DNA from 4 places in the Dysgonomonas sp. 37-18 genome. Region 4 is predicted to be linked to each of the others. Evidence: riboswitches for the same ligand, from Rfam matches in the RefSeq annotation. Region 4 holds a riboswitch; each other region holds the start of a gene.
What was found. A riboswitch is a leader RNA that binds a small molecule or an ion and turns the genes downstream of it on or off. The one in region 4 is predicted to bind cobalamin.

Region 1 (8,134 bases), on a different contig from region 4:
TTTTACAATTTTAAACATACAAAGATTATTAATTATCATATTTTCCAAACAAATATTTGGTTCAAATTATAGAGTAGATCCTATATTTAAGTGATACTCGTTCTTTGTTAAATCAAAAAGAAGGAAGTGATAATATATTTGTGGTAATCTTGGAACAAATAAAACATGCTTATCTATATGAGAAAGTATTATTTTATAATTATAATATGTATATTTTTCTTTTGTACCGTTCCTAAATAATTGGGGGTAATTAATCTTGACAGATTATTACAGTCAAGGAATAACCAAGCATATTGATTTCGCTCGATAACTTTCAGTTCATATCTTCAGTATTAACTCAATATTATAATCAGGTTGGTTGTAAAGTTGGAGGCAGCAGACTAATATAAAAAGACAAAGATTTATCCGACTATAAACAAGGTTTTAAATGACACGTTGAAATATCCTAAAGTGTCTAGTTTCGCAGAATATAATAAGTTAAATCTATAGTATACATTTTTTAAACAATCGATTTTGCCTAATATTTTTTATGTATCGCAATATTTTTCTTTGAACGTTATTTAGCCTAAACTCGATAGAGAAAAACTATTTTGATCATATAATTCATAATAATTATATTTTCATAGGATTAAATAATTGTTATACCCTATCAGAAAAAATAGTCGAAAATAATTACATTTTATGTTCATACAAACTAAAAAGCTGAAACAACCCTCAAAAAGCTAAGAGTGGAACAAAAGCTCTCCTTGTTTTAATAATCTTTATAATAAGTTTTCTTTTTTAAATATTTAAAGATACCTTTGTTTTCGATTTTGGTGTCATAATTCCAATAACTTACGGAAAAGTGATGAAAAGGGAATCAGGTGTAAATCCTGAACAGACCCGCTGCTGTAAGCTCTACTAAAATCTTTGAACAATACTCAAGCCACTGTTCAACAATGAATGGGAAGGACGATTCAAAGATGGAGTAAGTCAGAAGACCTGCCAAGATTATTATAATTTAAGGCTTTCGGGAAATAAAGCTGAAGAAGATGAAAAGCAGAATTCTGACCATCATCATTATGGTTGCTCTTTTTAATTTAATCGTTTATATTTTCCTGTTAAGTTATTTGATAATCCTTTAATCAGGTGGCTTAGATGTCGTCATTACGTGGGTTTAACCGAGTTGGGTTAATGTTTTCTTTTATATACTGTTGTTCCATAACGGGCTTCGCGCAAAGTAAACTAGATAGTATACAACATCTAAATGAGATAGTAGTCTCGGCTCGTAAAACTAGAGTAGATGTTATCCCTGTACAAGTACTATCGGGAGAATTATTACAAAATTTAAGTGCCCATTCTGTAGCTGATGCTTTGCGTTATTTTTCGGGTGTACAATTGAAAGACTATGGTGGTATTGGTGGTCTTAAGACTATAAATGTACGTAGTATGGGTAGCCAGCATGTAGGTGTATTCTATGATGGGATTGAAATAGCGAATCCTCAGAATGGAGTTGTAGACCTTGGACGATATTCACTTGATAATATTCAAGCTATCTCTTTACATAACGGACAAAAAAGCTCCATTTTTCAGCCGGCAAAAGATTACAGTTCTGCAAGTTCTATCTACATAGAAGCTAAAACTCCTCAGTTTGGATGCAACAAAAAATATAATCTGAAATTTACTTTCAAAACAGGAGCATTCGGACTGATTAATCCTTCTTTGTATTGGGAACAAAAGCTATCTGAGAAATTAAATTCATCGTTTAATATTGATTACACTAACTCGACAGGTAAATATAAGTTTCGATACAAAGTTCAAAATACTGTTGACAATAGAGGGGGATACGATACTACCGCTGTTCGAAAGAATGGAGACATTCAGATATTTAGAATTGAGCAAGCCTTCTTCGGAAAGTTAAAAGGAGGTGATTGGAAAAGTCGTATTTATTTCTATACTTCAGAACGGGGATACCCTGGAGCGATTGTGAAAGAAGAACCCGGAAGATTTAAGCACGAAGATAGACAAAAGGATCGGAATTTCTTTGTTCAATCAGCTTTGAATAAGAGATTTTCAGACGTTTATGCAATAAAGATATCAGGGAAATATGCGTACGATTATTTGTATTATGAATCTGATACTTTAATTCAAAAGTTGAAAAATAAATATATGCTCCATGATGTTTATATTTCTTCAGCCAATCTATTTAATATCCTTCCTTCGTGGACAGCCAACATTTCTGCCGACTTTCAGTGGAATAAAATGAATGCCAATTTGGTGGAATTTATCTATCCGCAACGTTATTCTACTTGGGTAGCTGTAGCGACTTCTCTCGATCTAGATAGAGTAAAAATACAGGGTAGTTTACTCGGTACTTTTGTCCATGAATCTACCAAAGAAGATAAAAAAGACATTCAACGTGATTGGGATAAAATCACACCCACCTTGATGGCCTCATGGCAACCATGGAGTAGAGAGAACCTATTTTTAAGAGCCTTTTATAAAAATATATTTCGAATGCCGACCTTCACCGAGATGCATATGGCATATATGGGGACATTGTCTTCTTACCTCAAACCCGAATTTACCAAACAATATAATTTAGGGTTCGTATATTCAAAAAATATAAATTCATCATTTTTTCTAGAAGGACAAGTCGATGCCTATTACAACGAAGTTACAGACAAATTATTAGCTATCCCGGGCGGTGTAAATTTTCGTTGGACAATGAAAAATATTGGTCTTGTAAAGATAAAAGGAGTAGATGTTGCTTTAACATCTACTAACAAGATAGGAAAAGATCTAACTTTAGATACTCGGATAAATTATACTTACCAAAAAGCACAGGACTATACTCCGATGGTAGTAGAGAGTGATACCATTACCTATAAAGGACAAATAGCATATATTCCGACCCACAGTGCATCGGCCATATTAGGCGTCAATTATAAATCATGGAATTTATCATACAGTTTTATTTATACAGCTACTAGGTATACAGGTAGTGCCAATATTCCCCGTAATAGACTTGAGCCTTGGTACACTCACGATATGGCTATCGGTAAGTCTTTTGTGTGGAGGAAAAATAAATACAAAGCTACCATGGAAATTAATAATCTATTTAATCAGGCTTACGATGTAGTCTTGAATTACCCTATGCCAGGAACAAATTTCAAATTTATACTCAATATAACTATTTAAGAAAATTATGAAAAGAAGATTATTCAAATTAGGATTTCTAATTCTAATTGTAGGATTAACTCTTCTCTATTCATGTAGAGGAGATGATGAGGAACTGATTCCTCCCACAATAACACCGGTAGCTCCTGTTGATGAAACAACTGTTGTAGAAGGAGAAGAAGGTAATATAAAAGGATTTTATCTGTTGAATGAAGCCAATATGGGAAGTAATAAATCTTCCATTGATTACTTCGATCGTAAAACCGGTAAATATTGTCAAAATATTTATCCTTATCTAAATCCTAACATTGCCCATGAACTGGGAGATGTAGGTAACGATATCCAGATTTATGGGAATAAACTATATGCCGTAATCAATGTTTCAGGTTATGTGGAGGTGTTGGATGTAAATACTGCATGCCATATAGGTTCTCTCACTATACCCAACTGCCGTTACATCGTTTTCGACAAAGGTTATGCGTATATAAGTTCTTACAATGGACCTGTTAAGATAGAACCGGATACCCCACTAGGTTGTATCGTAAAGATAGACACTACCAACTTTAAGGAAGTTGGACGGGTTTCTGTAGGCTATCAACCCGAAGAAATGGTGATAAGAGATAATAAATTGTATGTCGCTAACTCGGGAGGTTACCGAGTTCCGAATTACGATAATACAGTGTCTGTTATTGATTTAGGTAAGTTCGAAGAAATAAAGAAGATAACAGTAGGGATTAATTTACATCGGTTGGAATTGGATAGTGATAATAATATCTATGTAAGCTCGCGAGGCGATTATAAATCTACGGCATCAAATACATATATCATCGGGAAAAACGATATGGTAAGCAAAACTTTAAACTTACCATGCTCTAATATGACCGCGATGGGCGATTCTATTTATATGTATAGTGTAGAATGGAGTCATATAACTCAAAAAAACACAATTACTTATGCTATTGTAAATACCAAAAGCCAAACAGTTGTATCTCGGAACTTCATTAAAGATGGAACTGAAAAGCAAATCGTAATTCCGTATGGTTTAGCTATTCATCCTGAAACCAAAGACATATATGTGACTGACGCTAAAGATTATATTAGTCCGGGAACGTTGTTCTGCTTTGACAAAATGGGTAACCGAAAATGGTCTGTGGTTACAGGAGAGATTCCGGCTCATATTGTGTTTACAAAACATAGGTTGAAAAGTTTAATTTTAGATTAATAAAAAAGTAAATGATGAAAAATAAAATTTTATTTCTTTTTTTACTATTGAGTGGTTATTACCTCTCATCATGTTCTGGTGATGATGATATAGTTCAAAACGATATAACTATTACATTCTCACAAAATGAGTATAAAGTTAGAAAAGGGAAAACATTAGAGATTGTACCGCAAGTAACCAATGCAACCAACCCTATTTATTCGTGGAAATTGAATGGGAAAATTATTTCGAATGATTTACAGTTAAATTTCAGTGACTATAGCGTTGGCGAATATTTTATCATATTTAGGGTTGACGATGAAATTGGATATAAAGAGTCGCAGATTAAAGTTACTGTAGCAGATAAAATATCACCCGAAATAGAAATGGTCTCCAGCTATATTGCATATGTGGGGCAACCAATAGAGCTGAAAGCAACAGCCAACTATGCAGAAAACGCAGAATATGTATGGAGAAAAAATGGTGAAATAGTATCGGAAGAACAAGTGTACTCTTTTGTAGAAGAAAATTTAGGTTCATTTGCCTTGACTGTTAAAGTAACTACCGAAGAGGGTGTTGACATCAAAGCCCTAACAGTAGTCGTATTACCTGTACCCGAAGCTGAACTTTATTTCGATGATGGTCTATACCGAACCATAACCAATAAAAATAATCTACGCAAGATGACAGTCCCTCTTGGCAGAACTTTGGTGTTAGCTCCTGTTATTTGCCATATAGATAAACCTGCCGGCTTTAAGTGGACTGTTGATGGAGTTGCACAAAGTTCGACTACCGAGTTTTTAAAATTTACACCTACCGAGAAGAAAGCTTATTTGATAGAAGTAACAGAAACAGGAACATCGGTAAAGGCGCAAGTAGAGGTTACTTGTACAGAGCCTGAAAGTACTTATTTCAGAGCAATACAGACAAACAGTAAAGCTGTTGCTACTAAAGCTTTCAATTACATTCCAGCTCCGGGACAGTTTATTGATTTCCAATCTCCATATCAAACAATAACTCAGGTGTTACAAAAATTCCAAACATCCGTAGATGCTAATTCTAATATGTTTCATATAGGGGCTTACGGAGGTTATTTTGTAATAGGATTCGATCATAGTGTGAAAAATGTGGCAAATAAAGCTGACTTGAGCATCAATGGTAATTCTTTTGCAGGTTGGAGTGAACCGGGAGTAGTTTGGGTTATGCAAGATTCGAATGGCAACGGATTACCCGATGATACATGGTACGAACTGAAAGGCAGTGAGTATGGAAAGAAAGACAACATACAACGCTATGCTGTTACTTATTACAAACCTACAGAAAAAAGAACTGATGTAATGTGGACAGACAATTTTGGAAATACAGGTTCGGTAGATATTAATGGATATCACTCTCAAGACTATTTCTTCCCAATGTTTATAAAAGAAAGTGCTTATACCTTGACTGGTACACGTGTGCCACCGACATTCTATATTGCCGAAGGTACAGGTTATGAATCGTCCAGAGACTTAGGATGGGGGTATGTGGACAATCACAATACAGACCCAACGAGACCCATTGGGGAGTTTTGGATAGAAGATGCTATTCATGCTGATGGAAGTCCTGCTAACCTCACTCATATAGATTTTGTAAAAGTACATACGGCTTCTGTAGGTAAAGGCTCTTTAGTTGGTGAAGTATCAACTGAGCCGGGTAATCCTGTTGATCTGAATTTTAATAACTAAAAGACTAATTAGATAATGAAAAGAATATACCATTATATCTGTCTGCTGATATTGTCTGTCATTTTATTACCTGCTTGTAGTGACGACAACAAAGAATTTGAAGGAAAAGACAATTATATAACTTCTTTCTCTCTGAGACTAGAGAATGAAACAGAATTGAATGGATTAATTGAAGGTAATAAGATTACCATTAATGCTTCTTCCAGTCAGTCTCTAGAGCGAGCTAAGGCTACTGTAAAACTCAGTGAGAATGCTAAAATATTTCCTAATCCCGAGGAGATAACCAACTGGGAAGAAGATATAGTATTTGCTGTAACTTCTTACAATGGTACTCGTTCTCAGTATAAATATACTGTAAACAGAACTGAGCAGGAACAAGCCGGTACTATTATACTCGCTACTCAGGCCGATGTAGATGCTTTTGGACAGAAAGGCATTACTTCGATTGCCGGAAATCTGATTCTGGGGCAAATCTCAGGTAAAGATTCCATCAAATCATTAAGTCCGTTGGCTGGTCTTACACAGATAGGCTATTCTCTAATTGTTTATCCTACTGTCGATATGACTAATTTTGAAGGCTTAGAAAATCTGACTAAAGTAGGAGATCTTATTCAAATAGAATCTTCTCCAAGAGTGCAAAGCGTTTTATTCCCTGCTTTAGAAATGGCAGGAGGAGTAGCTTTGAAAAACGATTCATTAATAACCATTAGTTTTCCTAAGCTAAAGAATGTGTCTAAGTCTTTTGTTATTAACTCGGGGATGGGGCAGGTAATTCTTCCTAGTTTGGAAAGAGTGGGAGAAACATTCCGGTTAACAAATACTTTTTCCAATGTAAAAGCATTGATGCCTTCGGTTATATTACCGTATTTGAAAGAAGTAGGAAGCATCGAACTTTCTCGTCTGGAAAATGTAAAAAAAGTGGATTTTTCAGAATTGAAGACCATTGCTGATTTGAATCTTTACCCATTAGAAAAATTGATATATATAAATGCGCCTAAGTTGCAGATTATAACAGGTAAATTAACTACTTCAGCTACTAGTAAACTGAGCGAATTTAGCCTGCCGGAGTTGGAGGAGGTTAACGATATGATTGTAGAAGGAAAACAGATTACGACGGTTAATCTTCCTAAACTAAAGCGAGTAAAAGGAAAACTAAGTCTTAATTATGCCAAAATAAATGGACTGGCTAAAGGTTTTGAATCATTGGAAACGGTTGAAGGAGAACTTTATATGCTAGATCTAGCTATGAAAGACTTAATATTTCCTTCTTCGATAAAAAAGATTAATAGATTATCAATCTACAACTATCTTTCTGCACCTCTTACCAAAATAAACATCAAAGGTATGAATATAAAGGAATTGGCAGTAATGGCTTCGGCTGTTGATGGTGTTGAAATTATCGGAGATGATGTATTTAACGGAACATTAAGTATTCTGCCGGATAATGCTAAATCTTACACTCTTAAATTCCCAAAGCTACAAGGATTTTCCGAAGTAGATTCTCTGAGCCTCGGATCTTATATTTCTAATATAGATGTATTAAATATAAAAGGAATAAAAAAAATAAAGAAAGGACTTACTATTCCTAATAATAATTTACAGGATTTTTCTATATCAGATCTGGAAGAAGTTGGAGGAAACTTCACCATAAATCACCTGAATAATATTGTAGACCCTTCTGTAATTCAGATTAACATATCGGATCTTAAAAATGTTGGAGGAAATTTTAACGTAACCATCGATTCAAGGTCTGTCCGAACATTGAATGTTCCTAAGTTAGAATCAGTAGGAAGAGACTTCACCATTGGCACAGGCTACATGTCTACTTCATCATGGAGTCCTAGCTGCCATCTGAGATATCTGCTATTTCCTAAATTAACTAGTATAGAAGGAAAGATGAGTCTGGTGCCATACAAGGATGATGCTAGTAAGGTAAACGAGGAGCTAACAGATTTGAATGGTTTCTCAGCATTGAAAAAAGTAAGTGGTATAGAAATTAAAGCTCAAGCAGCTTTAGTCTCATATGCTGGCTTGAAGAATGCACTATCTG
Region 2 (8,134 bases), on a different contig from region 4:
ATATTATAAGTATCAGTTAACATACCCCATCTCTTTGTCTTAAAGTGCTTACTGAAATAGATATGATCCAATATTTCGTTGTTGTTTATAATAGCTCTATCCAAACTATCTAATTCTTCAAGAGGCTTTCCCCAAGCATTATATGACGAGTTATTGGCATACGGTTGTTCAACATCATAATAGGTATTTCTTAACACTCCCGAGTTATTAAGAAGCTGAGCCCAAGAACTATCCATTCCTCCATTTAGGTCTCCCATAAATATCACGGGATTATCCCCTACTATTTCTTTGATTTTTGTCAATATCAATTTACTACTTTCGTTGCGTGCATAATCTTTTTCATAATCATAATGAGCACTGAAAACGAAGAAACTCTTACCTGATTTGATATCCTGTAATTCAACCCATGTACAAATACGATTGCAACAAGGAGCATCCCAACTTTTAGAAGGTACATCAGGGGTGGCAGACAACCAGAAGTCTCCATTACTTAGTAATCTGTATTTGTCTGTTTTGTAAAATATTGCGGAATGCTCCCCTTGTCCGTTACCATCTCTTCCCTCCCCATAATAATCATAACCAGGTAGAGCAATTTTCATATCCTTTAATTGATTCGGTAAAGCCTCCTGAGTTCCAAAGAAATCAAAGTCGTGATACTGTACTAACTTTGCAATATACGGAAAGCGATCTTTCCACATATTACCCACATCGGATGAATTGTCATTTCTAACATTATACGTTCCTACATTAAATTTTTGTGCATTTAGAGTAAAGGCAGTCATGAATAATACTGCACTAATAAAAATTTGTTTCATTATTTAATTAATTTGAGAATTAAAGGTAATAAGTAAATATAATTTCTTGATGATATATTCTCAGATTATAACTTTCTATAACGGTTTATGCAATAGAACTGATAAAAAAACTTATATATCGATACATATGATAAACTATGTTATTATGAGTTGTAACCAATCATCAGAGTTGGTGCACTTGATACAAACTACACTTTTATCACTTAAATAAATGCAACAAATCCTCCATCTCAGCCCAATATATATGAGTATATCCTGCAATTACATTTTTGTAGCGTAATAGCTTTGTATTCACTGGAACTTCCTTTGCATTATACTGCTGTGTTATACTTTCCATGTTATTTTCAATATGTGAATAATGAAATTCGTGTCCTCTAACAGTTATACTATTATATTCAAATTGACGGTATCCTAATTTAAGCTTCATGTTCTCCATTGAAGCCTTTTGCTTGAAAATATCTACCATTGGATATTCTATACCATCTTTATCTGCGATAGATGAAGACAGATACATCATTCCACCACATTCTGCAAGAATATTACCTCCATTTTCCGCATAATCCTTAATAGCCTTATGTAGCAGTTTATTTTCGCTTAGCTGTTTTGCATATAATTCAGGATATCCTCCCGGGAAATAAACAAAATCTGACTTTGGCAAATATTTGTCTGTTAAAGGACTAAAGAAGGTCACTTCTCCTATTTTTCTTAAATATTCTATATTTTCATGATACATAAAATTGAAGGCTTCGTCGGCTGCAACTGCTATTTTCAGATCCCGAGAAGCATGTTCTTTAATTCGCTGCGGTTCTGAATTTCCTAACTCAACTTGCGTATATGATAACAATTTATCAATATCAATATGTTTTTCTACAATTGATGCGGCAATATTAGCAAAGTCATCTAAAAGAAAATCTTGATCGGTACTTAATCCCAAATGACGTGAAGGCACACTTAGATTTTCATTTTTAGGCAGATAACCTAGTGGAACTATACCAACATCGTGGCAAGCATCCGAGAGAAATTTATAATGGCTCTCGGAACCAACATAGTTAAAAATTACTCCGATGACATTTATCTTTTCATAAAATTTTTTGAATCCATACAATAACGGAGCTGCTGAATATGCCATAGATTTGGCATTTATAACCATAACAACAGGGATATCCAATAATCCTGCAATTTCGGCACTACTTCCTTTCATTTTGTCATATCCATCAAATAGCCCCATCACTCCTTCTGTAATGCAAGCATCACTTCCTGATGCGTATTTTGAGTACAGATATCTGACGTGATTCTCTGATGATAAGAATAAATCCAGATTGACAGATTTATTGCCTGAAGCCATATCGTGATATTTCGTATCTATATAATCAGGTCCGCACTTAAATGGTTGTACCATAAGACCTCTGTTCTTTAATGCTCTTAATAAGCCTAAAGTAACTGTTGTTTTTCCTGAACCCGAGCTTGGCGCAGCTATGAGAAAACTGGAAATCACTTTCATGAGTAATCTGGTTTTATTTTCAGCAAAAGTATAAAAAGCCATCAATGAAATGAATTTTACCAAGAAAATATATTTTTTAAGAATTCTTTTTAATCCTATTTTTTTTCAATTACCTTTGAAGCCGCTTAGGTGATGCATTCAGACATTCGTCTGTTGCATAAAAGGGAATTCGGTCAGAATCCGAAACAGTGCCCGCTACTGTGAATTCCATAAAATTTTGAGTATCACCACTGCCACTGTCATAATGATGGGAAGGCCTCTCAAAATGGAACAAGTCAGGAAACCTGCCTAGCATAAATTAATAGATATTCCCGGGGTCAGGAATATAATTAACTAACATTATACTTCTTTTTTAATGAAACTAAGAATTATGCTAACAGCATTGCTATGCTGTATTGCAAGTATTTCGTTCGCTCAGTTGAGCTTGCGCGGAAGAGTTGTTGATGAAAATGAAAAGCCGATCGCTGGCGCCAGCGTATGGATTGAGTACACAACCATTGGAACATCCACAGATTTGAAGGGTGAGTTTAGTCTTGAAAAAATCCCGGAAGGTAATAATCTTCTAAGAATTAGTGCACTGGATTATAATGGAGCTCGTGAGACAATAAACAGATCTAATGACAACATCCTTATTCGGATGAAACATTCTCCTCTTAAACTGAATGAAGTAGTAGTAACAGGTACCGGCACAATCAACAAACTTAAAAACTCACCCGTTGCAATAGATGTTATTTCTCAGAGGGAACTCCAAAACACGAATATTCCTACATTCGAAAACGCTATGATTGCTCTGAATCCTTCCATGTCATTTACTCCTAATGCAATGGGATCGTACATGCAACTGAATGGATTAAGCAATAGATATATACTTGTGTTAGTTGATGGTAAAAAACTTGGTGGCGATGTCGGAGGTAACGTAGACTTAAACCGCATTGATATGGGAAATATCAAGAGGATAGAAGTTCTGAAAGGAGCCGCTTCTTCTTTGTATGGTTCGGATGCAATAGCGGGAGTTATTAATATTATAACCAATAAACCAAAAGACTTAGTAAATTTTTCTACAGAGACACGCTTCTCAGAGTATGGACAATTTACTCAAAATGCTAACCTATATCTGAATATTGGGGGCTTCTCTTCGTCTACTTCTTTTCAGCGGAATCAGGCTGACGGATGGCAACTAAATAAAAAGGAAATAATAAACGATAAAGAAGTAGATACGGATAAACAAGCTATGTTACGCTTCTATTCTGATGTTTTTAGCCAACGTTTTGGTTATAAGGCGACAAAAGAATTGAGCATGTATGTAGAGGGAAGTCTTTTCGACAAAAAATTTAAACGCCCCGTAAGTACTTATGGGTTCGATATGAAATACGTCGACTATTCATTTGGTGCCGGTGCAAAGTATTTACTGAAAAATAATGGCTTGATTACATTAGACTGGAATACCGACCGTTTCGAATACTTTAAAGCTTACCTGAAAGAAACCAAAGACAAAAACGGTGTCACATTTATGCCTGGAGATGAAGAATTTGTGAGAAGACAGAAGTACAATAATATAAATCTGAAAGGTACATTCAACGCCGGAAAGTTCAATAAAGTAACTGTAGGTTCAGAGTACAAGGTAGACAACCTATATGCTCCGGCAGATAGCATCGGAGGTTCCAGAAATGTTTATACATTGGCTTTTTATGCTCAGGATGAAATAAATCTTTTCGGAAAGTTGAATATTGTTCCCGGGGTCAGATATATATACAATGAAACCTTCAAAAACAGGGTTACACCTAAAGTCAGTGCAATGTATACTCTTCATGATTTCAACTTCAGAGTATCATACGCTACAGGTTTCAAAACTCCTGAATTGAAGCAGCTATTCATGAAAACTGAAGTTACGAGCAAAGGTAAAACCACTTTAAGTGTAGGGAATAAAGATCTGAAGCCTGAAAGTTCAAACTATTACTCTGTCAATGCTGAATATATAAAAGATTTCCTTTCATTGACTGTTACAGGCTATATTAACAATCTGAAAAATAAGATCGATACATATGAAATCGAATTAACACCCGAAGAAATAGCTGAAGGATATAATAAGAAATCATCGTATCATAATATCGGAAGATCTCGTATTCAAGGCGTAGACTTTACTTTTAATTCATACCTTGGTTATAACCTTACTTTAGGAGGAGGGTATAGTTATGTGAATGCCAAAGACCTCGATACAGGAAAGCGTCTTCAACGTATCAGCCGTCATACAGGAAATGTTAACCTGAATTGGTTTAAAGATTTCGGGTTATTCAAGTCAAATTTTAATCTAAACGGACGCCTGCAAAGCCGTAGATATTATGATGATGGTGATGATGCACGTGCTTATCAATTATGGAACTTTGCTACACGTCATACATTCAAGAGTATAAATGGTCTTGTATTTGAACCGGGTTTAGGTATTGAAAATATCTTTGACTTTGTAGATGATAAACCTTTCAACCGCAATTATGCGACTTTATCACCCGGACGTACATTTTATGCCAGCCTGAAAATTAAGTTTAGTAAGTAAGACTGTTTATGAAATCTTCAAACTTATTATACTTCTTTGTTTTCTGCTCAACTCTTTATTCCTGTTCTTCGATCGGGAATAAGGAGAATGAAAATATTGAAAAATATCAGCTAAGACATGCTCGTGGATTCAATGTAGAACAATATGAAGATTACAAATTGGTAACCGTACGTGACCCATGGGATACAGTGCGTACTCTCTATCGATATATATTAATTGATCGTGATAAAGAAATTCCGAAGAACCTGCCTGAAGGAACTATAGTAAAAGTACCATTGCAAACTGTGATCGCTTTTTCTACGATTCAATGTAGTATGTTGAAAGAAATAGATGAGCAGCATCGTATAACAGGGGTCTGTCAGGCCAAATATATAGACCTGCCTTATATCCAAGAACGATTGAAAGCCGGAAAGATTATCGATTTGGGAAGTATGCATAAACCGGATGTTGAACAATTAATCAATCTGATGCCATCTGCACTTATTGTATCAGCGATGGAAACCGGCATGGGCTATTTGGATAAGTTAAGAATTCCTATCATTGCTACTACTGACTATATGGAAGATACTGCTCTCGGTCGTGCCGAATGGATACGCTACCATGCATTGTTTTACGGAAAAGAAGCGCTAGCTGACTCGCTTTTCCAAGAAACAGAACGCAGATACAATGAAATAAAAGATAGGGTAAAGAATGCATCTAATAAACCAACAGTATTCAACGACCTGAAATTTGGTAAAACATGGCGGATTGCTGGAGGAAAAAGTTATCTGGCAAATCTGATACGTGATGCTGGAGGCGAATATGTTTGGAATGATGATAATTCAACCGGATCGACACGCTTGTCTGCCGAAATGGTACTCGACAAAGCAGGATTGGCTGATATCTGGCTGTTGAAGTACAATCGAGAAGAAGATTTCACATATAACAGGCTGAAACAAGAAGATAAAATATATGCCCAGTTTGGTGCTTTTAATAAAAAACAGATATGGGGATGTAATACCGGCAAAGTCCATTATTTTGAGGATTTGCCGATCCATCCCGATTCTATATTGAAAGACATGGCAAAAATATTTCATCCGAATTTATTCACAGATAATAAATTAAGCTATTTCAAATCACTAGATGAATAGATATTATGAAAAGGATTTTACTATATATTATGCTACTATTTACCACTGTTGCAACATGTGCACATAGTGGAGGTAGTTACGAGTATTCTGATATTTTTAAAAGTATGCAGGCAGGCGATAAAGCTGCTATTCTGATAGTTCACTTTGGTACTACTCATGACGATACTCGCGAACTGACAATAGAAGCATTAAATAATCAGGTGAAACAAGTTTTCCCTTCTATTGAAGTAAGAGAAGCATACTCTTCACGTATTGTTATCAAAAGGCTTTCGGAACGTGGTATCTATAAAGTGAATCCATTAGAAGCTTTAAAACAACTTCATACTGATGGATACACACATATATTAATACAGTCTTCCACTGTTATCGATGGAGTGGAAATGGAATCTTTGTACAAGAATGTAGAAGAAGTGAGCGGACTGTTTAAGGATGTACGTATAGGTACGCCATTGCTTTATTCTCCACAAGACTACGAAGATGTTATAAAGGTCTTAACCGCAGATAATAAAAAAGATGTGGCATATATATGGGTCGGACATGGAACTTATGATGCTACTACAGCCCAATATGCGATGCTCGATTATATGCTTAAAGCCAAGGGACATACAAACTGCTTTGTTGGAACTGTAGAAGGCTATCCTGAATTTAATGATGTTTTAGCACAATTAAAGGCTTCGGGCTTGAAAGAGGTTGTTCTTATGCCATTTATGTTTGTAGCCGGAGAACATGCAAAGAATGATATTGCCGGAGATTGGGTCGAAAATCTCAAAAAAGAAGGTTTATCTGTAACCGAAAACCTTCAGGGGCTAGGAGAAAACCCTAAAATCAGGGAAATATATTTATCTCATCTACAATTTATAACTACTCATCGTAAAATGGATATAATGGAGAAAAAATCCATATATGAAAAAACGGGAGAAAAGATAACACTTGAATATTAACGGTTTATCTATAGAACACTTAAAAAGCTAATATTTTTTACTAATATTTATGAAACGTATACTTTATATAATAATTATCATAATGGTTTCCGTAAATACTTTTGCTCAGAACAAAAGTATGACCGATACTGTATATTCTATCAAGGAAGTTGAGGTACTAGGAGCATCCAAAAAGAAAGTAGAGATAGGAAAACTGAACGTTCCTTTACAATATCTACCAATGTCAGTAAGTACAGTTTCTTACAAAGATCTCGAAATAAGAGGAATCTCAAATATTGAAGATGCTGTGAAATTTTTACCCGGTGTAAGAATGAATACCAGCTATGGAGCCTTTCAGACGCTCTATGTACGTGGTATGACTTATACGCCCATTATGATTGACGGAGTAAGAGATGAGCGTACTATGATAAATTCGTATCCTTTTTCTGATCTTACCAATGTAGAATCTATGGAACTTTTGAAAGGGCCTGCTTCTGTATTGTATGGCCACTCCGTATTGGGAGGAGTATTGAATATTGTAAGGAAATCTCCTACGCCCCAAACTGTAGTTAATATGAAAATGTCGTATGGCAGTTGGAACAACAAGCAGGCAAATATGGATTTCGGAGGTAACCTTGCCGGTCCGCTGAATTACCGTGCAAATTTTAATTATAGCGATCAGGATGGATGGCGTGCTACAGGTAACAAGCGGCTTTCCGGATATTTAGCTCTTGGTGCAGATATCGATGCGACAAGCAAAATTGATGTAAGAGGTAGTTTTCATCGTGACGGGTATGGTACTGAAACTGGGCTTCCTCCGGTAATGATGGCCGATGTATATAACGCAGACGGCAGCCTTTACTTGAAGGCAGGGCAAGAAATCCCGGGATTAAATGAAAAGAAGAGATATAATAATGAATCTGATTTTCTTAAAAACAATGGATGGGATATATCTGGAAAGTATGAGAAAAAATTTAGCAAGTCTATGAAACTAACAAATTATTTATCATATAAATATGACGACATAAATTATCTTGGTACAGAAGAACTCAGCTATTTGTATAGTATGGATCCTGTATATAAACATTATATAGATAAGGGGACTTACAAGATGTATATAAATCTCGACTCTGTTCAGCTTACATATCCTTTGCGTTTTTCTCATATAGCTAAAACTTTAGGTAATCAACTAGAATTATCCGGCGATTTTTATACAG
Region 3 (8,134 bases), on a different contig from region 4:
CAGATTTGATCAAGGAAGTAAATTTCTATACAGCAGCTTTTCCATCGTACAGTAGTGATGCATTAAGCTCTGTCGTAAGTTTCAAATTAGCTGATGGAAATCCGGAAAAGCAATCTTTCAAAGGAACTTTAGGTGCATCAGAAGCTTCTGCAACAGCCAATGGACCTTTAAGTAAAAAGACAACATATACCGTATCTATGAGGCGATCTTATCTGCAACTTCTTTTCGATCTCATAGGACTCCCTTTCTTGCCAACATACAATGATGCCCTGTTCAAGATAAAAACTCAATTGTCACCTACTAACGAGCTTACATTTATAGGTGTTGGTGCAATAGATGATATGAAGCTAAATAATAAAGCTACTACCGAAGATGCCGAATACATACTGGGTTATTTGCCAACTATAAAGCAGGAAACTTTTACCTTAGGGGCAGTTTATAAGCATTACAACAAACGTAATAGACAGACTCTTGCTCTCAGCCATAGTTACCTGAATAATCGTAATACGAAATATCAGGACAATTTGAATAACGACCCTGATATGCTAAGGTTAAAATACAAATCATTGGAACAAGAATCGAAACTTAGATTCGAAAACCTTACGCCACTTGGTAAATGGAAAATTAATACAGGACTAAATATAGATTATGTGCAATATAGCAATAATAGTTTTCAGGTGTTTTTTTATAATGATGAAGAAACGGCTCTCCAATATGATACACAACTAAGCTTTTTCAAATGGGGATAGATTATGTCTCAACAAATGAGAGATTCAAATCATCTTTTGGAATAAGGCTAGATGCTGCATCCTATTCACATAATACCAAGCAAATATTTAATCAGGTTTCGCCCCGCCTGTCTTTATCATATAGGCTTATAGCTAATTTGAATGCCAACGCTAATATCGGACGTTACTTCCAGCTTCCACCTCTTACAGCAATGGGATTGAAAGATAACAATGGTATGTTTGTAAACAAGGGATTGGATTATATGCGTGTTGATCAGGTATCGGCAGGCTTCAATTATCAGTCGATAAAGAATTTCGAAATATCTTTAGAAGGTTTTTATAAATATTACAACAATATGCCTTTATCTGTGCAAGACGGCATTCCTTTGATGAGTAAGGGTGACGACTACGGAGCGATAGGGAACGAACTGCTTGTATCGGATGCAAGAGGTAAAAGCTATGGTGTGGAATTATTAGGAAGATGGGTAGTCGCTCGTAAAGTAAATGTTTTATCTTCATTTACTTTATTCAAAAGTCAATTTGCAAAAAAAGAAGGTAAGTATCTTCCTTCGGCCTGGGATAATGGATATATATTTAATCTTACAGGAACCTATTACTTTAATTCAAATTGGAGTCTAGGAGCAAAGATAAAGTCGATAGGTGGAGCACCTTTTACTCCTTACGATCAAGACAAATCCTCGCTGGTCTTGGCTTGGAATGCTTCGGGAAAACCTTATCTCGACTATACTCAATACAATACGTTGCGTAACCCTTCATATACTCAGCTAGACTTGAGAGTAGATAAAACTTTTTATCTGAAGAAGTATATGCTTGGCCTTTACCTCGATTTACAGAATGTAACACGAAGTTCGTTCAGAAGACAAGATGTAATTGTAAGTACGGGAAATATCATAAATCCACAAGCACCGATAGAAGAACAACGTTACGAGATGAAAAACTTGAAACGTTCGAGTGCATCTATAATCCCTACCATTGGAGTGACATTTGAATTCTAAAAATTAGTAAGATTAATTCATTTTAAAAGATTTATATTTGTAATATAAAATAGCCTTCACTTAGCATTGATATGTATTGTGCAACATTCTCTCATATTTTAGATTATCTATTTTACATATATAAAGATAAATGTTTTATAAAAAATTTATTCCTATAAAGGCTTTACAAGATTACATCCAATATTTTTGGATATTGGAGGACTTTACGAATAATTCTAGTGATAAATGTTTTAAGATTATCCCGGATGGAATACCGGCATTAATATTTCAACAAGAACCAAACTTGTTTTTTGATAGAAAGGGACAAGCGTTGCCTCAATTGTATTTATATGGGCAATATTCTAAATATACGGAGCATACAGTTAGTGGATACTTTAGCGTTATTGGCGTATATTTGCAACCAACGGCTTTAAAAACAATTTTTGGATTAGATGCTTTTGAGTTAAATCATCAAAATATTTCACTTGAAGACATTGTGAGGGATGCTATTCTTGAGCAACTTGTTAACGCAATTTCTTTAGAAGAAAAAATAAGCCTAATCTCTTCTTTCTTCCTTAAGCAAATAGAAAGAGTCAAAAATAATCATAAAAAGTTGGTGCATGCTTCGACATTATTACAAAATGGAAAAACTCTTAAAGAAATCCAATTAGAAATGAATTTGTCGGAGCGAACATTAGAAAGAATTATAAAACAGTCTGTTGGATTATCACCAAAGATATTTTCACGGATTATGCGTTTTCAAGAGGGATTGAATTCTTTGCGTCAGACAAATTTTGAAAATTTTACAGAACTTGCTTATCAATATGATTATTTTGATCAATCGCACTATAACAGAGAATTTAAAGAATTTACAGGAACTAATCCTAGAAATTTCATACTAAATTCAAAAGAGTATTTAGCTAACTTTCCTCAATGGCTTATCTAGCATTTGCTAGCGATGTATTCTTTCTACAATTCAATTTACGAGAACTATTGTATTTCTTTTTCTGAGAGTTGTCGGTTTTATCCAATTTCAAATAATACACTACCTATACTTTTGCATTACAAAAGAAATACCGCTTTGGTATTTGGATTGTTTATTTAAAGAAAAATTGAAATGAATAGTGATAAAATCAAAAGAGTCGTCAGATTAAATCCTGAAAATATTTCAAAGCCTGTCGGAAAATATTCACATGTGACTATAATTCCTAAAAATTCAACTCTATACACTTTCTCCGGACAGATTGGAACTGATAATTATGGAGTTATTCCTGATAGTATGAATGAACAGGTATACAATACTTTTAGGAATATTGAACAAATTCTGGAAAGTCAGAATTTAACTTCCGACGATGTTATAAAAGTCAATATCTGGGCTACAGAAGATATTGATTGGGATTTTTTGGACGCAAGATGGGATAATCTATTTGGTACAATATACCCATCTATGACTATTGCTTATGTGAAGGCATTGGGTTTACAAGAGCTTAAAATTGAAGTTGAAATTTGGGCTTCAAAATAAAAAATATTAATACCTTTGCACTCAGATTTCGGTATTGTAATTTCAAAATCATGAAGTTGTAATAAAAGGGAACCCGGTGTGAATCCGGGGCTGTACCTGCAGCTGTAATTTCTCATAAAATCGGTTGAAAATTCCATGCCACTGTTTCGAAAGAAATGGGAAGGCTTTTAACCGGAGGATAGCCAGAAGACCTGCCAGATCTGACAAATAAACACCAAGCTTCCAGGGATAGGAGTGGTTGTGCAATACATCTTGTATTCATTGCTATTTTATTAATTTTCAGGAAACTCGTTGTTTTATTTTATTAGTTTTTTACAATAATAAAATAAGATATGAGGCATTACATGTTTTTGAAGGCAGTATTGGTATGCTGCGGAATATACCAACATACAAAATCCGTATCTCTAAACATATTTATTGTAACTACAGGTATTCAGTTACTTACCTTTTGTTGAATTAAGCAGATTGTAACTATAATAATTAAAAATAAATATGTCTGATTTCGTTACATTTGTATCTCTTGGGCCAGGTGATGTCGAACTTATAAGCCTAAAAGCCTTAAAAGCTTTGCAACAAGCAGATATTATTCTCTGCCCCTCGACTGTTTCACCAGTCGGAAATATGTTATCCCGTAGCCGTGATATTTTATTGGAACTGAATATTAATGATTCCGTTATTTCTCTTTTTGATGTACCTATGAGTAAAGATCGATCGCATGCTATACTCTGCTATAAGGAAGTTGCTGAGCTTATAGAAAAGCATTATGAGAAAAGATTAAAAATAGTTGTAGTAGCAGAAGGAGATGCAGGATTTTACTCTTCAACTCATTATATATCAGATAATCTTATATCAAAAAATATTCCGACAGAACGTATTGCCGGCATTCCGGCGTTTATTGCCTGTGCAGCCCTTGCCAATATCCATATAGCCAAACAAGAAGAAGAATTGCATATCATTCCCGGGATAATATCATCCAATGATTTAAAGAAAAGAATAGAAGCTGGAAACTCCATCGTGATAATGAAACCTTCTCAATCGGAACAGGCTATTAAGCAGGCTATGTCTTCAATAAATAAAGTGGGAATACATTATTTTGAGAATGTAGGAATTAAAGAAAAAGAATTCTATACGCAGGATATACATAAAATAATAGATCGCAAATTTCCTTATTTCTCACTATTAATAATTACAAAAGAATAATCTGGATGAAAAAACTACTTTTTATCTTATTTACTCTGGTTATTACATTTTCGGGCTGTAATCAAAATAAGAATGCAAAAACTATCGGAGATCGAAACTCTGCAGATTCTATGAATATTAAATATGCCAAAGGTTTCAAAGTGATTAGTTCCGCAAACTATAAATTAGTTGATATAACCGATCCATCCGGGGAGAGCGATATGCATTACAAATACGCTCTGGTCAATAGAGGGAGCAACAAAGAGGGCATACCTGCTGATTATCAGACTATAGAAATACCTGTCTGCAGTGTAATTTGCATGACCACACTGCAACTATCAAACTTTATTAAGCTCAATGCTTTGAATAAGGTTGTGGGGATAACCAGCACTCGCTTTCTTTTTAATGAACAGATGAATAGACAGCTCAAAGAAGACAAGACCAGAAAAATTGGTATAGAAGGTGAATTTGACAATGAGGTTATTCTCGCTCTAAATCCGGATATTATACTTGTTTCACCATTCAAAAAAGGAGGATACGATGCGATTCGAAACCTGAATATACCATTAATTAGTTTTTTAGGATATAAAGAAAGTTCTCCTTTGGGACAGGCAGAATGGATTAAGTTCACTGCTATGCTATTAGGAATAGAAGAACAAGCCAATAAACAGTTTGACGATATAGAAAACAAGTATAATAAATTAAAAGTATTGTCTGCTTCTATTTCAGAACGTCCCACAGTGTTGAGCGGTGAATTACATTCGGGTAACTGGTATGTAGTTGGAGGAAACAGCTATCTGGCACAACTATTCAGAGATGCAGGAGCCGATTATTTTATGAAAAATGATAACGAATCCGGAGGTTTTTATGTCGATTTCGAAACTGTTTATTCACAGGGGGCAAATACTGATTACTGGCGGATGGTGAATAGCCACGATGGAACATTCACTTACGATGCTTTGAAACAAAGTGATGCTCGATATGCAGATTTTAAAGCTTTTAAGGATAAAAAGCTTATATATTGTAATCTGCGAGAGAAACCTTTCTATGAAAATACTCCTGTTGAGCCCGAAGTAGTTTTAGCCGATTTGATAAAAATATTTCATCCGTCATTGTTACCCGAATATGTTCCTGTTTATTACGAATTACTTAAATAAATGAAACGTCCCCTGATAGTTTTTGCACTGATTTCTACCTCTATACTCGTTTTCTTCATTCTGAATCTGGTATTGGGCACAATTTCCATACCGGTGGGTTCCGTTTGGAATATTCTATTCGGAATAAAGGAAGAGTCTATAATCTGGGAGAATATTATCTGGAAATCTCGTTTTCCTCAAACTATTACAGCCTTAGTGGCTGGCGCCGGACTATCTATTAGTGGATTACAGATGCAGACTCTATTTCGAAATCCATTAGCCGGACCTTCCGAACTTGGAATTAGCTCAGGTGCAAGTCTGGGGGTAGCTTTTATTATCCTACTTTCAGGTAGTGTTGGAGGAACAGCACTGATCAAGATGGGATTGTTTGGCGAGATAGCAATATCTATAGCGGCAGTAGCAGGTGCTTTGGCTATAATGATTATCATTATAACTATTTCTCGGTTTGTAAGAGGAAACGTTATCCTGCTTATTATCGGCGTTATGATAGGGTATATTGCAACAGCTATCATTGGTGTACTGAAATTCTTTAGTAACGATGAAGATGTAAGAGCTTATGTAATCTGGGGTTTGGGTAGTTTTTCTAAAGTTTCAGGTAATCAAGTGTATACTTTTGTAGGCATCATGATCGTATTAATACCCCTTTCATTCCTGTTGATAAAAACTCTTAATCTGATGCTTTTAGGTGATGGTTATGCACGTAACCTTGGATTGAATGTAAAACAAGCTCGGCTCTATGTTATTGTTTGTTCGTGCATCATTACTGCTATTGTAACAGCTTACTGCGGGCCTATCGTTTTTTTGGGGCTGGCTGTACCTCACTTGTGCAGAACTATTTTTGTTTCGTCTGACCATCGGATACTGATGCCTGCTGTAACTCTTACTGGTGCTTCTCTGGCTCTGTTTTGTAATTTGGTGGCCCGTATGCCGGGATTCGAAGGCGCATTACCAATCAATTCTGTAACAGCATTGATTGGCGCACCTATCGTTATTTCCGTCTTATTCGGTAAACGCAAAAATGAAGTCGGTTAGAGTTATGCATAAGAAAGAAAAGACAATAGAGCTAAAAGAGCTTGCTATAGGTTATTCATCACAAAAGAATATAAAGGTGATAGCTGAACATATCACTTCTGATATATACAGCGGAGAACTTACCTGTTTATTGGGTGCAAATGGTATTGGCAAATCTACTTTATTAAGGACATTAACCGCCTTTCAGCCGAAATTGTCTGGAGATATCGTTATTCATGGAAAAAAAATAGAGAAGTATCCAGAAAAAGAGCTAGCTACGTTAATTGGAGTCGTATTGACTGAAAAGTTCGAAATAAAGAATATGACATCCTATCAACTAATTGGCTTAGGGCGAAGTCCATATACCGGATTTTGGGGAAAGTTAGCACTAGAAGATAAAGAGAAAATAGAAGAGGCCATTTCACTCGTAAAAATAGAAAATCTATCTGAGCGAATGGTTGACTCACTAAGTGATGGAGAACGTCAAAAGGTAATGATTGCCAAAGCTCTGGCACAGGAGACGCCGATTATTCTTCTGGATGAACCTACTGCATTTCTGGATTTTCCAAGCAAAGTAGAACTGATGCAATTATTACATCAGTTATCTCGCAAAACAAATAAGACAATCTTCTTATCTACCCATGACCTTGATTTAGCTTTGCAAATAGCAGACAAAATATGGTTGATGGATAGTGAACACGGGATTCAGATAGGTACTCCCGAAGACTTATCTTTAGATGGAAATCTGAGCAACTTCTTTGCTCGAAAAGGCATTGTCTTTGACCAATATACAGGTTTGTTTAGAGTCGAGAATGATTTTAACAAGCAAATAAAAGTTATAGGACATGGACAAATATATGCTATGATCCGTAAAGCCTTTTTACGAAATGGGATTTTAGCTTCACGCGATATTGAATCTGATTTCTCTGTCGAAATTAAGGAGAACCGCATTTTACTGTACAAGCCGGATCAATCGCCTATAGGTATTACAAGTATAGAAGAACTCTTAAACCATATCATGATATGATACTTATATTCGGAGGAACCACAGAAGGCCGTAAAGTTGTTGTCGTTTGTGAAAATGCAGCCAAGCATTTCTATTATTCAACTAAAACCAAACCACAGAAAATAGAAACGGCACATGGCACTCATATTACCGGAGGTTTAGATGAGAAAGGTATAATAGATTTTTGCAAAGAGAAAGGTATAAAGCTAATTGTAGATGCAGCACATCCTTTTGCAAAAGTATTGCATCAGAATATAGCACAAGCTTCTCGTGAATTAAATATCCCGGTTGTCAGATATGAACGCAACTATCCCAAACAGGAAAAAGATTTGCTTTGGTTTGGGTCTTATAGTGAAGCTATTGAATACTTAGAAAAAAATAATATAGATAATTTGCTGGCTCTAACCGGAGTAAATACTGTTGCTAAACTAAAACCATACTGGCAGCAGCATTATTGCTTGTTCAGAATATTAGATAGAGACGAATCACGCTCTATCATACAACAAGAGAATTTCCCAATAGAACAGGTTTTATAT
Region 4 (8,134 bases):
ACCCAATGTATTTGGTGTGATAGCGAAAGTATATGAAATGCCATCATTTGCATGAGCAAACGGAAGCTTCGCTACAGATGAAAGTGATGCTACAGCTCCTCTGGTATCACGCCCATGCATAGGGTTGGCTCCCGGAGCAAAAGGTGTTCCTCCACGTCGTCCATCAGGGGTGTTTCCTGTTTTCTTTCCGTAAACAACATTTGAAGTGATGGTCAATACCGACTGTGTAGGTATCGCATCTTTATACATCTTACGTTTACGGATTTTGCTCATGAACTTTTCTACTATTTCCACAGCAAACCTGTCGGTCTTGTCGTCGTTGTTTCCAAACGGAACGTAATCTTTTTCTATAATATAGTCGACTGCGTCACCTTCTTCATTTCTTACGATGCGTACTTTTCCATACTTGATAGCAGCAAAAGAGTCGGCGATAATGGACAGCCCCGAAACGCCGAAAGCTTGTGTCCGGACGATATCAACATCATGCAAAGCCATTTCTAAAGCCTCGTATGAATATTTATCGTGCATATAATGGATGATATTTAATGCCTTTACGTAAGTTTCGGCAACCCAATCTAAGGTGCGGTCAAATTTCTCCCACACTTCTTCAAAGTCAAGATACTCTCCTGATACCTTTTCTACCCAGTGCTTTGGTAATACTTGCGCTTTGGTTATTTCGTCTTTACCTCCGTTGATTGTATATAGTAGAGCCTTTGGTAAGTTCGCTCTTGCCCCGAAGAATTGCATCTGGTGCCCTATTCGCATCGGCGATACACAACATGCGATACCGTAATCATCGCCTAGTTGAGGACGCATCAGGTCGTCATTCTCGTACTGGAGTGATGACGTGTCGATAGAAACTTTGGCACAATAATGCTTCCAGCTTTCGGGTAAACGGTCGCTCCATAATATTGTTAGATTAGGTTCGGGTGCAGGCCCTAGGTTGTATAGTGTATGAAGCATACGGTAGCTATTTTTCGTAACCATCGACTTTCCGTTGTTTGTCATACCTCCGATCGATTCGGTTACCCATACAGGATCTCCCGAAAATAGTTCATTATATTCATTGGTGCGAAGATAACGGACTATGCGTAACTTCATTACAAAATGATCAATAAGCTCTTGTGCGTCTATCTCGGTTATTAAGCCTGCTTGTAAATCTCTTTCGATATATATATCGAGGAAAGTAGTTACACGTCCGAGGCTCATCGCTGCACCATTTTGGTCTTTGATAGCACCCAGGTATCCAAAGTATGTCCATTGGATAGCTTCTTGGGCTGTATTCGCCGGTTGAGAAATGTCGAAGCCATACGAAGCAGCCATACGTTTCAAGGCTAGTAATGCTTCTATTTGCGAACTTAGCTCTTCACGAAGACGAATCAGATCGTCTGTCATCACAATTGGGTCACATTCTTGGAAACGTTTTTCTCGCTCTGAGATTAATCGATCTACACCGTAAAGAGCTACTCTGCGGTAATCGCCGATAATACGTCCACGTCCGTAAGCATCGGGTAGGCCCGTTAACAATCCATTGCTTCTGGCTCTGCGGATGCTGTCGGTATAAGCAGCGAATACACCTTCGTTGTGTGTGCGTCTGTATTTTGAGAATATTTCTTCTGTCCCTTTGTCGAGTTTATAACCATATTCGGCCAAACTCTGTTTCACCATACGGAGACCTCCGTTAGGGAATATTGCTCTTTTTAGCGGTTTGTCTGTTTGAACCCCTACAATTTTTTCCAGCTCTTGGTCTATATATCCGGGTCCATAAGCATCAATTTGAGAAGGTATTCGAGTCTCGGCATCATATATGCCTTTCTCTTTTTCTTCAATAAACATTGTGCTTAACTTTTCCCATAGCTTGATTGTTGCTTCAGTAGGGTTTTGTAGAAAAGATTCGTCTCCTGTGTATTCTTTATAGTTTTGGAGTATAAAATCATTTACATTGATTTCCTCTTGCCACCGTGTGCCTTTAAAGTTTTTATATGCTTCCATTTGATTATAAAATAAATTTCTAAGTACTCAATTTTCAGAGCTTACGTGGAATAGAATAAGAAATAAATACAGACGTATTTAAATAAATGTAACAGAATAAAAATAAAATAGAGAAGGCTTTTTCTATTTGAAAAAATCCCATCCTAAATCTTCAGCTTTATTCCTCGAAAGCTTCCAACTATATGGTCTTGGCAGGTCTTCTGACTTACTTTATCTTTGAGCATCCTTCCCATTCAGTGTAAGAACAGTGGATAGAGTATTGTTCAAAGTCTTTGGAGGAGCTTACAGCAGCGGGTCTGTCCAGGATTTTCACCTGATTCCCTTTTCATCATTTTCTATGGATATAGTAAATGACACCAAAACCTGTGACAAAGTTATATGTTTTTAAGCATAAAAATAAACATTTAATGCAAAAATGCTTATTGATTGAGACTCTTCTCTTTTTGTTTTCTTTTATATCTTTTTGTATAGGAAAAAATAAAAAAGATGTGCTATTTATTATTTTTTCCTATACCTTTGCCTCCCGAAAGTTCTTTATCATTATTCTTCAACCGCTAAGGTGCCTCAGATATTGAGGAGAATAGGGAATCAGGTGAAAGTCCTGAGCTGTCGCGCAACTGTAATCACCGCGAAAGTTTCTATTTAAAAATCCACTGTTTCGTGCAGAGATGGGAAGGAAAATAGAAATGGTGAAAGCCAGGATACCTGCCTTAAATCGGATTGACAATGCTTCGCGATAAAAGTGTTATGTCTAATAATTTCATTCATCCCTCTTGTCGGAGGAGATGTTATTATCCAGGTGTGTTCTTATTGCAGCATTGTGAAGTTCAAAAGAGCTTTTTACATTTATGTTTAATCGTAAAAAGTTTAGAAAGAAATGCGCGCAAACGTTCTTGATTATTCGCATGTTGATGATCGATGTGCAGATGTAGAAAACACACGTTCAGACAAAGAGTTGTCGTTGAAAGAATTTGTAGACATCATATTGGAGGTCAGTACCCTGTTGCTTGAATCGGGAGCCCACTGTGAAAGAATTAATAGGAATGTACAACGTATAGCACAGAAGACAAACTATAAAGTAGAAATGCTGATATCATTTACTGCTGTATCGGTATCAGTAACCGATATGGGTAATGAGGAAAACATAGTAACGGCCAATAAAAAGATAATACATCATGGGGTACACTTTGGAATACTCACCAATACCAGTTTGCTGACATGGGAACTTGCCGAAGATCGGATTTCTTTGCAGGAGTTGCACCAGCGTATAAAAAGGTTGAAGGATACCTCTCGTTATTCCGTTTGGCTTGTTCGCCTGTTTATTGGAATAGCTTGCGGATCGTTATGCCTACTGGCCGGAGGGAATTTAATAGATGGGGCTTTTGCTTTTGTAGCCTCTTTTGTCGGGCTTGCGGTGCGTCAGGAGATGATTAAGAGAAAGTTTAACCTGATGGTTATTGTAATCTGCTCAGCGTTTGTGACAACAACCATATCAGGATTGAATATCTTATCTGGATTTGGTTATTCGCCTCAAACATCTATTGCTACTTCTGTATTGTTTCTTATTCCGGGAGTTCCTCTGATAAATAGTATAATCGATTTGCTTGAAGGGTATATTCCTACAGGTATAGCCCGTGGAGCATTCGGCGGATTTATTCTTTTATGTATCGCTGTGGGGATGTTTATTAGTATGACAATAATAGGAATAAATAACTTTTGATTATGCTAATAGATATATTAAAAGACGCTCTTCTTAGTTTTTTTGTTGCTATAGGCTTTGCACTATTGTTCGAAACGCCAAAGAAGGGATTGTTGGTTGCCGGTTTGCTGGGAGGGCTTGGTCATGCTATTCGTTTTACGTTGTTGTATTTCGACTTTGGCTTGATCTCAGCTACGTTGAGTGGCACTGTTGTGATAGGGCTTTTGGGTATCTACTGTGCTCATAAGATACACACTCCTCCGGTTGTATTTACATTGCCGGCTTGTATAACCATGATACCGGGCTTATATGCCTACAAGACGATGCTGGGATGTATACGAATATATGAAGAGGGAACGACCGGTGCAAAAACAGCATTTTTATTGCATGACACGGTTTACAATTTTATATTGACATCTTCTTTACTCTTTTCTCTGGCAATCGGTATATGTATTGCCGCATTATTGTTTCGGAAAAAGAGTGTAAAGAAAATAAAGAAGATAAAAGATTTAGGGATAAAAATATTTTGATACTAATATATTAACTAATTAATAACAAAGATGCTGCAAGAATTTACATTAAACAGGGGTCGTGCTATCATCAATTTCTCTTTGAAGTATTGTGATAACAGACAGAAAATTTTAAGTAGTTACGCGTTTCATCGGGTGGTTGAATCCTTTATTTTCAGAATAAAGAAAGATAACCAGATTATTTACGATTATTTTATTAAAGATTTCAAAACTGATGAAGAGCTAACCTTGTCTTTGATAGAGGTTATGAAGCTTTTGACTGTATGTGAAATAGATGAGCTTTTGGTGGTAAATAATAAATTTGCTCCATTCTTTAAGGATAAAGGCTTGTTTATAGAACTTATAGAAATGCTGTATAACTATTGGAGAAGGCTGGAAAGGGTTACTGTTGTTCACAACAATCGCATGGGTGATGGTCTTCAAAATGTGCGATTTGTGCAAGCAAACCAACTTCTTAATGAGTTGATACTATCTATCTACAGACGTACAGAAGAAACCGTAATGGGATACAGTCATAGCGTATACCGTCAGACTATCGCAGGGGCGAATGCAGGCTTGATGCTTAACGATATGCAATGGAATTGCCCGATTGAGTATAAGGGGCTTGCATCTATACCATTTATAGGAACAGTAGTTATCAACCCTCCTTATATTTCATATACGAAGAAGAACACCAGAGATGGTATCTTCCAGGAACATCAAACAAATCCATTGGCTAATTTGATCCTGAATGAGGATGAGTGGTTTTTGTACCCTGCAAAAGTTGGTAACTTGTTAGCTTTTGTCTATTTCCATAAAGATTTTATGTGTCATGGTTTAGGTCTTGCTAACTTGTTTGAGCTGGCTAAAGGCAATGATTATGTAGGTAAAAAACCCGATTTGATTTACGTATTTGGATATCCTGACGGCTATGAAGAAAAACGTACTTTCTATCATAAGGATAAGAAGAATGATATATTGATCGGTTATGCTAATTATTGCGATGATATCGACTATTTTGGTTATATGAAGAAGATGCTTCTTACGCTGCATAATATCAAGCAAATGGAAAGAGGCAATCTGCCTATTCATGGGGCTATGGTGAATATTGCTCTGAAGAATGGTAAAGAAGCAAATATTATCATAATGGGAGATAGTGGAGCCGGTAAATCCGAAAGTCTTGAAGCTTTCCGCACGCTCAACGAAAAATATATACGTCACATGCGTGTAATATTCGATGATATGGGATATTTGCAATTTGAAGCTGATGGACAGATAAAAGGATATGGAACTGAGATAGGAGCCTTTGTCCGTACCGACGACTTAGATCCTGCTTATGCTTTCGCTCAGCTTGATAGAGGTATCTACACCAACCCCGATAGAATAAATGCACGAGTAACCATTCCGATATCTACTTATGAGGTTATATCGAGAGGGTATACGATTGACTATATGCTATATGCTAATAATTATGCCGAATCGGAAACAAAGATCAGTTTCTTTGAGGATGTCGATAAAGCAATAGAGGTTTTTGAAGACGGAGCAAGAAAGGCAAAAGGAACAACTACCGAGAAAGGGCTTGTTAAGTCTTATTTCGCAAATCCTTTTGGCCCTGTGCAAGAAAGAGATAAAGCCGAAAAGCTTGTGCGTAAATTCTTCTTGGCTTTAGACGAAAGTGATGCAAAAATAGGAGAGATGCATACTTCTCTGGCGATTGATGGTAAAAGCAAAGAAGGGCCACGTGAAGCGGCTGAAGAGCTTTTCAGTATTATCAATGAATAATTTGCAGTAGCTGATATTTAAAATAAAACAGGATCGATTTCTTCGTGAATATCGATCCTGTTTTTTTATGCTGTAAATTTCTGATATTATTCTCCACCTACAGTCAGCTTGCGTACTAAAACCGAAGGTAGCCCTTGTCCTACAGGTACACTCTGTCCGTCTTTTCCACAAGTCCATGTGCCTTCATCTATCTTCAGATTATTGCCCACCATTGTAATGTCGGTGAGGACTTTGGCTCCGTTTCCAATGATGTTTATATCTTTTATCGGTTGAGTAAGTTTACCGTTCTCAATCAGATAACCTGTTTTTACGAAAAAGGTAAAATCTCCTGCTCCGATTTGTACCTGTCCATTGGTGAAATTATCTACATATACACCTTGTTTAACTGACGCTATAATGTCAGCTTCGGGAATGCTTCCGTTTTCCATATATGTTACCCGCATACGGGGTAGGGGAGCATAACGGAACGATTGTCTTCGTCCGTTTCCTGTTGGTGATACGTTGTAATGCTTGGCACTTATTCGGTCGTGAAGATAGCTTTCCAAGACACCATCTTTCACAATATACGTTTTTTGAGTTTCCACTCCTTCATCATCAAAATTGATTGTGCCTCGGGCATTGTCTATGGTGCCGTCATCCACAACATTTATGTCGGATGAACAGATTTGTTTTCCAAGTTGATCGGAAAATATAGAGATATTCTTTCTGTTAAAGTCCGCCTCGAATGTATGGCCTATCGCTTCATGCAATAAGATTCCCGAACTTCCTGCACCCATCACTACAGGCATCTCACCGCCTTTGGGTTTTATGGCCTCAAACATCAGAGAGGTTTGTGCAACGGCTTCTTTTGCTAAAGTCTCTATCAGATCATTGTTTAAATACTCAAAACCTTTTCGGTAGGCACGTGAAGCATATCCGTTTTCTATCTTGCCACCCTGTTCCATTGTACAAGATCCAGACATAAGGCTCATTGGGCGATAATCCCAGGTAAGGATACCCTCTGAGTTAAAGAATAGAATATAAGACGTAGAATCGTTCAGGCTGACAGACGCTTTGATGACCCGAGCGTCTAACTCGAAAATTCGATCATTCAATTTTTGAACAAATGATTTTTTGTCTGCTACAGAAATGTCAAGCCACGGCCTTTCTATTTTATAGTGGTTTCGGAAATGTTTTTCTGTTATCTCTATCGGAGTTATTCCTTTTGATGGTATAGAGGCTATTCCTGCGGCTGTTTTTGCAGCTTTCAGTAGTTCTGCTATTTCGGTATTTTCTACATAAGCATACCCTGTCTGATCTCCCGAGACAACTCGTATTCCTACCCCAAAATCTATATTCGAGGCAGCACGATTTACTTCTCCATCACGGAGTGATATGCTGTTGCTGAAAGTGTGCTCAAAAAATATGTCGGCATAGTCAGCACCTTTACCTAGAGCTTCGTTTATTACTTTAAGCAAGTTATTCTCCGTTATGGAGAAATGATCTAATATATTTTGTTTGTTCAAATGATCTATCATATTATAATCTCTCTGCGGATTCTATTTTCTTAAATTTATTTATCTGCCATATAAACAAAGCTGCGGTCAGTAAAGTTGCCGAAAAGTCAGCTGTTGGCAATGAATACCATACTCCGTTTACTCCGAAAAACTGCGGTAATATAAACAAGGCTGGTAATAATAATAGGAACTGGCGGGTAAGGCTCAATAGAATTGATTTTCCTGCCATACCTATACATTGGAAAAAATTTGTAACCACAATCTGGAATCCGACTAGTGGTAGCATAATTGTTACAATCCGTAAGGCTTTTGCTGTTTCGGCAGCTAAAGGTGGCGAAGGATTGAACGGTTTAACTATCATGTCCGGCAACAACACGCCTATAGCTAAACCTATGCAGCCAATAGCCACGCCGACTTTTATTGTGTAAAACAAGGTTTCTTTAACTCTCTGTATTCTTTTGGCTCCATAATTGTATCCTACAATAGGCTGCATTCCCTGAGTAAGTCCGACCATAATCATTACGATAATCATTATCAGGGTGTTTGCTATGGCATAAGCTTCGATAGCAATGTTTCCCCCGTAGGTTTTCAGATTATTGTTGATGAAGAATACGACAATAGACGCTGCAACTTGTATGAAAAACGGAGACATACCT

Region 1: another riboswitch for cobalamin. It lies ahead of BGO84_RS13065 (TonB-dependent receptor plug domain-containing protein); the one in region 4 lies ahead of BGO84_RS12545 (threonine/serine exporter family protein).
Region 2: another riboswitch for cobalamin. It lies ahead of BGO84_RS03430 (TonB-dependent receptor); the one in region 4 lies ahead of BGO84_RS12545 (threonine/serine exporter family protein).
Region 3: another riboswitch for cobalamin. It lies ahead of BGO84_RS03370 (precorrin-2 C(20)-methyltransferase); the one in region 4 lies ahead of BGO84_RS12545 (threonine/serine exporter family protein).

The regions. Positions count from the first base shown of each region.
Region 1 covers NZ_MKVC01000033.1:694-8,827, forward strand. Annotated here, with positions in the region: cobalamin riboswitch at 797-1,004, shown strand; gene BGO84_RS13065 (TonB-dependent receptor plug domain-containing protein) at 1,138-3,180, shown strand; gene BGO84_RS13070 (DUF5074 domain-containing protein) at 3,188-4,381, shown strand; gene BGO84_RS13075 (PKD-like domain-containing protein) at 4,393-6,084, shown strand; gene BGO84_RS13080 (hypothetical protein) at 6,100-8,134, shown strand, end outside.
Region 2 covers NZ_MKVC01000008.1:114,899-123,032, reverse strand. Annotated here, with positions in the region: gene BGO84_RS03440 (endonuclease/exonuclease/phosphatase family protein) at 1-815, opposite strand, end outside; gene BGO84_RS03435 (cobyrinate a,c-diamide synthase) at 1,015-2,358, opposite strand; cobalamin riboswitch at 2,427-2,623, shown strand; gene BGO84_RS03430 (TonB-dependent receptor) at 2,672-4,867, shown strand; gene BGO84_RS03425 (ABC transporter substrate-binding protein) at 4,876-5,997, shown strand; gene BGO84_RS03420 (sirohydrochlorin cobaltochelatase) at 6,003-6,938, shown strand; gene BGO84_RS03415 (TonB-dependent receptor) at 6,988-8,134, shown strand, end outside.
Region 3 covers NZ_MKVC01000008.1:98,320-106,453, forward strand. Annotated here, with positions in the region: partial or broken gene BGO84_RS03355 (TonB-dependent receptor) at 1-1,744, shown strand, start outside; gene BGO84_RS03360 (helix-turn-helix transcriptional regulator) at 1,875-2,669, shown strand; gene BGO84_RS03365 (RidA family protein) at 2,841-3,245, shown strand; cobalamin riboswitch at 3,258-3,459, shown strand; gene BGO84_RS03370 (precorrin-2 C(20)-methyltransferase) at 3,738-4,445, shown strand; gene BGO84_RS03375 (ABC transporter substrate-binding protein) at 4,451-5,581, shown strand; gene BGO84_RS03380 (iron ABC transporter permease) at 5,582-6,613, shown strand; gene BGO84_RS03385 (ABC transporter ATP-binding protein) at 6,618-7,619, shown strand; gene cbiD (cobalt-precorrin-5B (C(1))-methyltransferase CbiD) at 7,616-8,134, shown strand, end outside.
Region 4 covers NZ_MKVC01000031.1:18,673-26,806, forward strand. Annotated here, with positions in the region: gene pflB (formate C-acetyltransferase) at 1-1,992, opposite strand, end outside; cobalamin riboswitch at 2,165-2,368, opposite strand; cobalamin riboswitch at 2,533-2,720, shown strand; gene BGO84_RS12545 (threonine/serine exporter family protein) at 2,870-3,712, shown strand; gene BGO84_RS12550 (threonine/serine exporter family protein) at 3,715-4,221, shown strand; gene BGO84_RS12555 (phosphoenolpyruvate carboxykinase) at 4,252-5,982, shown strand; gene BGO84_RS12560 (TldD/PmbA family protein) at 6,069-7,499, opposite strand; gene BGO84_RS12565 (MATE family efflux transporter) at 7,501-8,134, opposite strand, start outside.